Regions from separate parts of the Sodalis praecaptivus genome, predicted to be linked through region 1. Evidence: predicted binding sites of a transcription regulator. Region 1 holds the regulator's gene; the other holds the start of a gene.

Region 1 (4,495 bases):
TGACCCGCAGACGCAGGCGATTGTCGACACCGTAGAGCGGGTTTTGGCGGCGCGCGAGCGCGCCTGACCCAGATGGGCGGCGGCGCGGTCTGACAGCGCCGTCATATGCGCCGGCAGCCATGACGGCGCAACGTTGTTTACCGCGCGACGCGCAGACCGCCTTCGACGCCCCGAGGGCTGAACAGAACCTGCCATAGCTGGATATTGCGGGCGCGGAACGCGCCGGCGCAGGCCTGTAAGTAGTAAACAAACATGCGGTAAAAACGTTCGGAATAATTGCCCTGCAACGTCGGCCAGGCGGCGATGAAGCGTTCATGCCAGGCCATGAGCGTGCGATCATAATCCGCGCCGAAATTATGCCAGTCTTCCATGACGAAATGGGGCTCGCTGGCATCGGCAATATGCCGTACGGACGGCAGGCAGCCGTTCGGGAAGATATATCTGTTAATCCACGGATCCACATTCATATCGGTCCGGTTCGCGCCGATGGTGTGCAGCAAAAACAGACCGTCGGGTTTCAGATTACGGGCCACCACATCGAAATAGGTTGGGTAGTTTTTCGGCCCCACGTGCTCGAACATCCCTACCGAGACAATGCGATCGAATTGCAAATTTAAATCGCGATAATCCTGCAACAAAATCGTGACATCTTGCCCTGCGCAGCGCGTTTGCGCCAGCTTTTGCTGCTCGGCCGAGATAGTGACGCCGTGGACTTTAACGCCATAATGTTGTGCCGCATAATTCGCCAGACCGCCCCAGCCGCAACCGACATCCAATAGCGACATCCCCGGCTGCAATTGCAGTTTCTGGCAAATCATCTCCAGTTTATTTTGCTGGGCCTGCTCAAGGCTGGCGGCATGAGGCCAATAACCGCAGGAATATTGCATATACGGATCGAGCATCAGCGAAAAGAGGTCATTGCCTAAATCGTAATGTTCTTTACCGACGATCCAGGCCCTTTTGCGCGATTGGAGATTAGTCAGGCGCGCCGCGGCGACGCGTAGGGTATCTTTTAAATGATGGGGGAGCTTATTTTCCAGTCCGCTGCGCAACGCACGCTGAAAAAACATATCCAGCCGTTCGCAATCCCACCAGCCATCCATGTAACTTTCACCTAAACCCAGTGAACCGTCCTGTAGTACGCGCTTAAAAAAATCCGGGTTGTTGACGCGAATATCGAATGGACGGGATCCATTGATTTCAATGTCGGCTTCAGCGAGTAATTCATGGACGATGCGATACCAAGCGTTATCCTGAAAGCTCAGGTCTTCAACACACGAGGAACTCATAGCTTCTCCATCACCTTTCTTCTAAAAATACCTCGTCAGGAAGAGCCAGGCGCTGCCTGCGAGCTTTTATAAGAATCCACGGTAAGCCGTGGTGTCTGATACGACAAATTAACAGAGGAATAGAAACTCAGAATGGTTGTTAAACCGGCTGCTTTGCACGAAAAAAGCATGCATGAGTAAACATCAGGTCCCTAAAGCAAAATGAATAAACAACTCGTTATAATTGTTAACGTAATTGAGTATAAGCCTGCATCCGGCTTTAGACAACTCCAAAAACAGCAATAGGAATAATAGCCTAAGTTAATGATAACTTTGGGAAACAGTTACACTCCTCAAAGAGTTAGTGCGCCTAAAGAGTTATTATTCATTTCCGCGTCGCGGGGAAATTGACGCGGCCAGGTAGCGCGTAAAACGCCGTGCATAATGGCCAATGCCGCCGCAAACACGGGGCCTCAGCCATCGACGGCACTGGATTAGCGGTTACGGTAGGGGCCATCGGCCACCGAACAGCGCTCCACCAGGGTGGGATGAACCTCGATCGTCTGCGCGGCTTCCCGCTTGCTGATGATCCTATCAAGCAGCATGGTCAGCGCGGATTCCCCTAATACGGCCTTGGGCTGATCCACCGTGGTAAGCGCGGGGGTGAAATACCGCGAGTGGCTGACATTATCGTAGCCTATCAGTGAAATGTCTTGCGGTACGCGCAGCCCATGCTCGTGGATGGCGCACAATGCGCCCATCGCCATCTCGTCGCCGCCGCAAAATATCGCGCTGGGACGGTGGGACTGGGCCAGAATATGTTGCATGGCGCGATAACCGGAAGCCGGCTCGAAATCACCTTGAACAATCCAGGCCTGGTTGGGCAGAATATCGGCCTCTTTTAACGCATGAAGATAACCGCGGTGGCGCCCGCCGCCGGTATTGCGCGCCAGCTGGCCGGGAATGGCGCCAATATCCCGGTGGCCGCGATCGAGTAAATAGCGGGTGGCCATATAACCGCCGGCAAAGGCATTATCGACGATAGTATCGGTAAAATCGCCGCGCACCTCACCCCAATCCATCACCACCATGGGAATATGGCGATATTCTTCCAATAGCCGCAACAGGGCTTCGGGGTATTCGGCGCACATCACCAACAGCCCATCGACCCGCTTTTGCGCCAGCATTTGCAAATAGGCCTGCTGTTTCGATGTTTCGTTGTGGGAATTGCACAGGATAAGGGTGTAGCCTTTGGCAAAACAGTGATGCTCTATGGATTCAATTATCTCGGCGAAATAGGGGGCTTCGCTGGTGCTGGCCAACAGACCGATGGATTTGGTGCGGTTGACCTTCAGGCTGCGCGCCACCGCGCTGGGGGAATAGCTGAGCTGTTTGATGGCGTCCCATACGGCGCGTTTGGTCTCCGGCGCCACGAAGCGGGTTTTATTAATCACATGGGAAACCGTAGTCGTTGATACCCCCGCGTGTTTGGCTACATCTTTTATGGTTGCCATCTCTAAACTACTCCTGGATCCCTCGGCAGCAGGGGATAATGCTATGTGAATCGTTTGCCTGCCAACAAAAGGCAATTTTCCTCGATTTGTCGAGAAAGTGAAAGCGTTATATGCGTTGAGCCGCCGGCGGGACATGCTTTTTGGCCACGGTTATGGCAAGATAGAGAACGAATACCGACTAACTTAGCCACCTGACGCAGAAGCGTTAAAAGGAAATATCATGAGCCGCGATTTTGCTTGGTCGTTAACGACTACCGTCTTTTCGCTGTTGGTCATTATTATCTTCAGCTTTACCGCCGTATTGAATTGATCGCGTTTGGCGCCGCGCCAAACTTCACCCAGACGGTAAAAAGGGCTCCAGGCCCTTTTTTTTGTCATCTTTAAACCACTTCTAGGGAGCTGGATCGAATTGCGGCCCAGGAACGGCGCGCGGATCGGCACGGTGAACTGGCGCGGACGTCAAAAGGCCCTTAGGACCTACGCTGCGACGGCAAGGGGGAGAGGCTGTCGCGCGTGGCCGTCAGCGAATGGTGGTGGGCGTCATCACGCGGCGGGCGCCGACATAATGATCCTGCCAATAATCTTCGCTCAGGTAGCTGATACGGATGTCACGCCCGGTGCGGGGTGACTGAATGAAACGGCCATTGCCCAGATAAACCCCGACATGATCCGCCGTGCCGCGGTTGCGGATGCGGAAAAAGACCAGATCGCCGCTTTCCAACTCGCTCTTTTTCACCGGCGCTGCATCCCGCAGGTGGTACATTTCGTTCGCGGTACGGGGCAGCGGCACGCGGATTAAGTCTTTATAGGCGTAGTAAATCAACCCGCTGCAATCGAATCCGGTGGTCGGCGATTTACCGCCCCAACGATAGGGCTTGCCCACCTGCGACATCAGTTTGGCCATCGCCGTTAATTTGGCGTGCTGGTAGCGAACCTTGTGGCTTTCGCTCATGCGCAATGGCTGCGCGTCTGCCGCCATGGCCGTCGTCCGGGCTTGCGCGCCGCCGCGATGGCGTCCATAGGCTTTCTTCAGCCCTTTGCCGGCGGCCTGGTTATGCGCCAGACGCGTATTTTCACGTTGGCGGCGGGAAGACGTAATGGGGCTTTTACCCACCTTCACGGCGGCGGTTTTATCGCTGGTGACGCTTTTCGTTTTCGCCCGCTGCCCGGCGGCGTGCGTTTTTGCGGCGGTGGTTTTGCCGGCGGTTGGCGCTGTGTCGGCGGGGGGCGTTTTGGTGGCGACGGCCTTGCGGGGTTTCACCACGGCGGATTTTAACTTGGGATTACCCAAATGCTCGCTCTCGGTGCTGCGGGTCTTTTTTTGCAGCTTAACGGGCTTGCGCTTGCGTCGGTCATCGGTTTTCGCCGCGCTGGCCTGCGATTTACGTTGATCGGCATTGACTCCCGCATTCGGCGCGGCGTGCGCGAGATTGAGAAAGAGCTGGGTAAACAGCAGCACAAAAAGCGTAAAGCATAAACGCATGATAAACGCTATCCTCTGTGGCCCAAGGTCGGGGGAAAATGACGGCTCAGCTGAATTTAAGCTATTTGCGGTTCTAATGCATCCGTATTTTCCTACAGATTGTGAATAAACGTGAATAACATGCGCGATGCGGCATTTTTGCGCGCGGGCAGCCGTAAAAAGCAACGGTTTTACAGCCCGTTAAACGCCCTAGTCGCAAATCTGCGCCGCCGCAAGGGCAGACCCGGCGT
Region 2 (4,495 bases), 850 kb from region 1:
ACTCCAAATAATCAAGATAGCGCTGATCCACGTCACGCGTGACGTAAATACCGTTAAAGACCGAGGATTCAAATTGTTCCACGTCGGGATTATCTTCCCGCACCGCCTGTTCCAAATCGGCCAAATCCTGGAATATCAGCGCATCAGCGCCGATAAGCTGCCGGATTTCGTCGACCTCGCGACCGTGGGCAATGAGCTCTGACGCGCTGGGCATATCGATGCCGTAGACGTTCGGGAAGCGGATTTCCGGCGCGGCGGAAGCCAGGTAAACGTGACGGGCGCCCGCCTCGCGCGCCATTTCAACGATTTGCTCCGAGGTCGTACCGCGCACGATGGAGTCGTCCACCAACAGCACATTTTTGTCGCGGAATTCGGCGCGGTTGGCGTTAAGCTTCCGGCGCACCGACTGCCGGCGAACCTGCTGACCGGGCATGATAAAGGTGCGGCCGACGTAGCGGTTTTTCACAAATCCCTGACGATACGGCTTATTCAGGATGCGGGCGATCTCCAGCGCGATATCGCAGGAGGTTTCTGGAATCGGGATCACCACATCGATATCGAGATCTTCCCACTCGCGGGCGATTTTTTCGCCCAGCATCTGGCCCATGCGCACGCGGGCGCTGTAGACCGAAATTTTATCGATGAACGAATCAGGCCGGGCGAAATAGACATACTCGAACAGGCACGGATGGTGCCGGGGGTTCTCGGCGCACTGCCGGGTAAACAGCTGCCCTTTTGCCGTGACGTACACCGCCTCGCCCGGCGCGATGTCGCGCAGGAAATCGAAGCCCAGCGTATCCAGCGCCACGCTTTCGGAGGCCACGATATACTCATTGCGCCCGTCCGCCAGCGTGCGTTTACCGATAACCAGAGGGCGGATGCCGTTGGGATCGCGAAACGCAAACAGGCCGTGGCCGATTATCATGCCGACGCAGGCGTAGGCGCCGCGAATTTGCTGATGGGTCGCCGCCACCGCCGCGAAGATGTTGTCCGCTTCCAGCGGGTAATCCGGGAAACGATCCAGCTCAGCGGCGAAAACGTTAAGCAGAATTTCCGAGTCGGACGTGGTATTGACATGGCGCCGCCCGTTTTCAAACAGCTTTTTACGCAATTCGTGGGCGTTGGTCAGGTTACCGTTGTGCGCCAGGGTGATGCCGAACGGGGAGTTGACGTAAAACGGCTGCGCCTCGGAGGCGCTGGAGCTGCCGGCGGTCGGGTAGCGGACATGGCCCACCCCCATATTGCCCTGCAAGCGTTGCATATGCCGGGCCTCGAAAACATCCTTAACCAGTCCATTGGCTTTACGCAGGCGAAAGCAATTTAATGCATCGATGGTAACAATGCCTGCCGCATCCTGCCCACGGTGCTGCAGCACCGTTAATGCATCATAGATAGACTGGTTTACCGGCATAAAACCGGCGATTCCGACAATACCGCACATGTGGTCATTTCCTCATCAGCGTTACCGGGACAACTACTGCCTCGGTAAGAAACTCGACGTGCTTTGCAGATAGTCAAAAAACCATCTGATGATACCGCTGAACTGCGGTATCAGCTGGGACTGCTGCCACTCCTGGCTGTGGGAGAAACCGGTGAAGGTGTCAAGAAAGAACAGCGCCGCCGACACGATTAGAACGCCCCGCAGCGCGCCGAAGCAGACGCCAAGGACCCGGTCGGTGCCGGATAAACCGGTCCGCTCCACCAGTGAGCTAATCACATAATTGACGATCGCCCCAACAATCAGGGTCGCCACGAACAGCAGGGCAATCGCAATGCCGTTGCGTACCATCTGCTCTTCAAAACGGGTGAAGTATATCGCAAGGTAACTATAGTAATGGCTGGCGACAAAAAATGCACAGGCCCAGGTGACTAAAGATAATGCCTCGCGCACGAACCCGCGAATCAGACTCACCAAAGCGGAAAAAACAATGATGCCGATAATGACGTAATCAACCCAGATCATGCATGCATCCCTTGATCATTCGCCCGGTCAGCTGGTTCGCGGCGAATTCTAACAGAAAAAGAAAACGTTTGCGTAGGGGATTTATCCCCCCCGTTTAAATAAATAACGGCGATTAAAAAAAGCCAATCGCCGCAATGAGATAGCGCGAAGCGATTCACCGGCCAGACGCCCAGCGCCCCCCGTGGAAGGCTGAGCATCCTGCCGCGCCAGAGCAGCGCTTTATATCGGTCGCAGGCATCGGGCCGCACCCGCGATTAGGAACGGCAAAAGTCTAGCGTACGCTATAGGGCCGCAATTGGCCGTTAAGGCCGCTCAACTGATTCAATTCGCCGAGCGCGGATTGCAGTTTTTCCTTGGATGCATCCGGGCCGACAAATATCCGCGTAATCTGCCCCTGAACCGGCGCCGACGGCGAGGTATAAACGCGGTAGCCCGACAGCCGCAGCTTAGCCACAATCTCCGACACTTTATCGGCGTTTTTCAGCGCGCCCAACTGCACCACCCACGCCTGCCCTTTCGGCGCCTGCTCGGCGGCCGGCCCATTGTCGGGCTTCGGCGCCGGCGTTTTGGGCGCCTCAACCTTCGGCGCCTGCGGTTTGGCTAGCGGTTTGCTCTCAGGCCGCGCGACCGGTTTGGGCTCGGGTTTAACCGGCGCGGGCGGCGTGGTTTTCATCTCCGGCGGCGCCAGCGTTTCCGGCTGGCGGGAACCGCTGGCGGCATCAGGCAGCGGCGCCGCTGGCTGACCGCTGTTGGCCGGCCGGCTGGATTGTTCTACCGCCTCCCCCGCCCCTTCCGGCGGCTGGCTCGGCAGTTGCTGGCTGGCCGGCGGCGTTGCATCAAGCTCATCGCTGTCGCCGGGCTTCGGCACCAGCGGAATGGCGGCGAACTCGTCCTGATAGTGTTTCTTTTTACCGTCTAGCAGGCCGGGCAAAATAATGACGCCGAGGGCGACAAGGATAATGGTCCCCACCAGGCGGTTCTGAAATTTACTCGCCACAATATTTCTCCCTATCAGCCAGCGCCATGACCGGTGCCACGGTATGGAAAGAGCCGAAAACCAGCACACAATCCTCCGGCGCGGCGTCCGCTATTGCCTGATGCCAGGCGCTTAGCACATCCTCGAACCGTTGCGCGTCGCTGTCAAGATGGGCGGCCAGCTGTGCGGCGCTGGCGGCGCGCGGCCCATCGAGGGAGGCGCAATACCAGACATCCACCTGCCCGCGCAGACAGGCGAGCGTGCCGGCGATATCTTTATCCGCCAGCATGCCAACCACCGCCCGCACCTTGCCGGTGCGGGGCAGCGCCGCCAGACGCCGGGCCAGGTAGCCGGCGGCGTGGGGATTGTGCGCCACGTCCAGTATCGTTAGCGGCGCTCGGCCGATACACTGGAAACGTCCCGGCAGCGCGGCCTCGCGCAACCCCTGGCGCACCGCCGCCTCCGACACCGCGAACGGCAGGCGGCCGACGGCGGCCACCGCGGTGGCGGCATTTTCCAGGGGAATGGCAGGCAGCGGCAGCGCCGTGAGCTCGCGCAAGCCGTCCCACCAGCGCCAGTGCTGGCCGTCCTGGTGCCACCACCAATCGCGGTCGCGGGCATACAAGACGGCGCCGCTATCGGCCGCGGCGGCGTCGAGCGTCGCCGGCCGATCGGGCTCACCCACAATCGCCGGCCTGCCGCGCCGGAAGATGCCGGCTTTTTCCCGCGCGATGCTGGCGCGATCCGGCCCCAGCCAATCGGTATGATCGAGGGCAATGGAGGTAATCACGGCGACGTCGGCGTCAACGATATTGGTGGCGTCCAGCCGTCCCCCCAGCCCGACCTCCAGGATCACCACATCCAGCGACGCTTGCCGGAATAGCTGTAGCGCCGCGAGCGTGCCGAACTCGAAATAGCTGAGGGAGGTAGCGCCGCGGCCGGTTTCGATAACCGCCATCGCCTCGCTATGGGCGGCTTCCGGCAATTCGTCGCCCTGGATACGCACCCGTTCGGTGTAGCGCAGTAAATGCGGCGAACTATAGACCCCGACCCGCATGCCGCTGGCCAGCAAGATGGCTTCCAGCAGCCGGCAGGTGGTGCCTTTGCCGTTGGTGCCGCCGACGGTAATGACCCAGGGCGCCGGGCGCAGCAGATTCAGGCCGGTAGCCACATGGCTTACCCGCTCCAGGCCCAGATCGATGGGTTTGGCATGCAGACGTTCAAGATAATGAAGCCACGCGGCCAGTGGCGACGTGGCTTGAGGGATAGGCAGATTTTCCATACGTCCGTTCATTGGCTTATGCTGGGTTCTCACTAAGCCTGCCCCGCCCCGGCAGATGGCCACGGGCAGGCTTGCGCCGCCCGTTTAGGCCCCGTCCTGATGATCCTCCGGGACCGCATCAGGGCGCGGTTCGTGCGGCAATGGATCCTGCGGCTGCGGCCGATTGGTCAGTTTCGCCAGCAGGCTGGCAAGGCGCAGACGCATTTCCGGGCGACGCACGATGAGATCAATGGCGCCCTTTTCCAGCAGAAATTCACTGCGCTGAAAGCCGGCC

Evidence for each region. Region 1 encodes PurR, which represses purine synthesis genes. Its sites were predicted from a motif close to CANGCAAACGTTTGCNTG; they were not measured.
Region 2: the regulator PurR is predicted to act here: its motif matches at 2,021-2,038, upstream of cvpA (colicin V production protein).

What each region holds. Positions count from the first base shown of each region.
Region 1 is NZ_CP006569.1:2,339,277-2,343,771, reverse strand. It holds gene SANT_RS10375 (riboflavin synthase) at 1-67, shown strand, start outside; gene cfa (cyclopropane fatty acyl phospholipid synthase) at 138-1,289, opposite strand; gene purR (HTH-type transcriptional repressor PurR) at 1,763-2,782, opposite strand; gene SANT_RS24095 (YnhF family membrane protein) at 3,003-3,092, shown strand; gene SANT_RS10360 (C40 family peptidase) at 3,303-4,265, opposite strand.
Region 2 is NZ_CP006569.1:1,486,466-1,490,960, reverse strand. It holds gene purF (amidophosphoribosyltransferase) at 1-1,441, opposite strand, end outside; gene cvpA (colicin V production protein) at 1,475-1,963, opposite strand; gene dedD (cell division protein DedD) at 2,235-2,960, opposite strand; gene folC (bifunctional tetrahydrofolate synthase/dihydrofolate synthase) at 2,950-4,221, opposite strand; gene accD (acetyl-CoA carboxylase, carboxyltransferase subunit beta) at 4,306-4,495, opposite strand, start outside.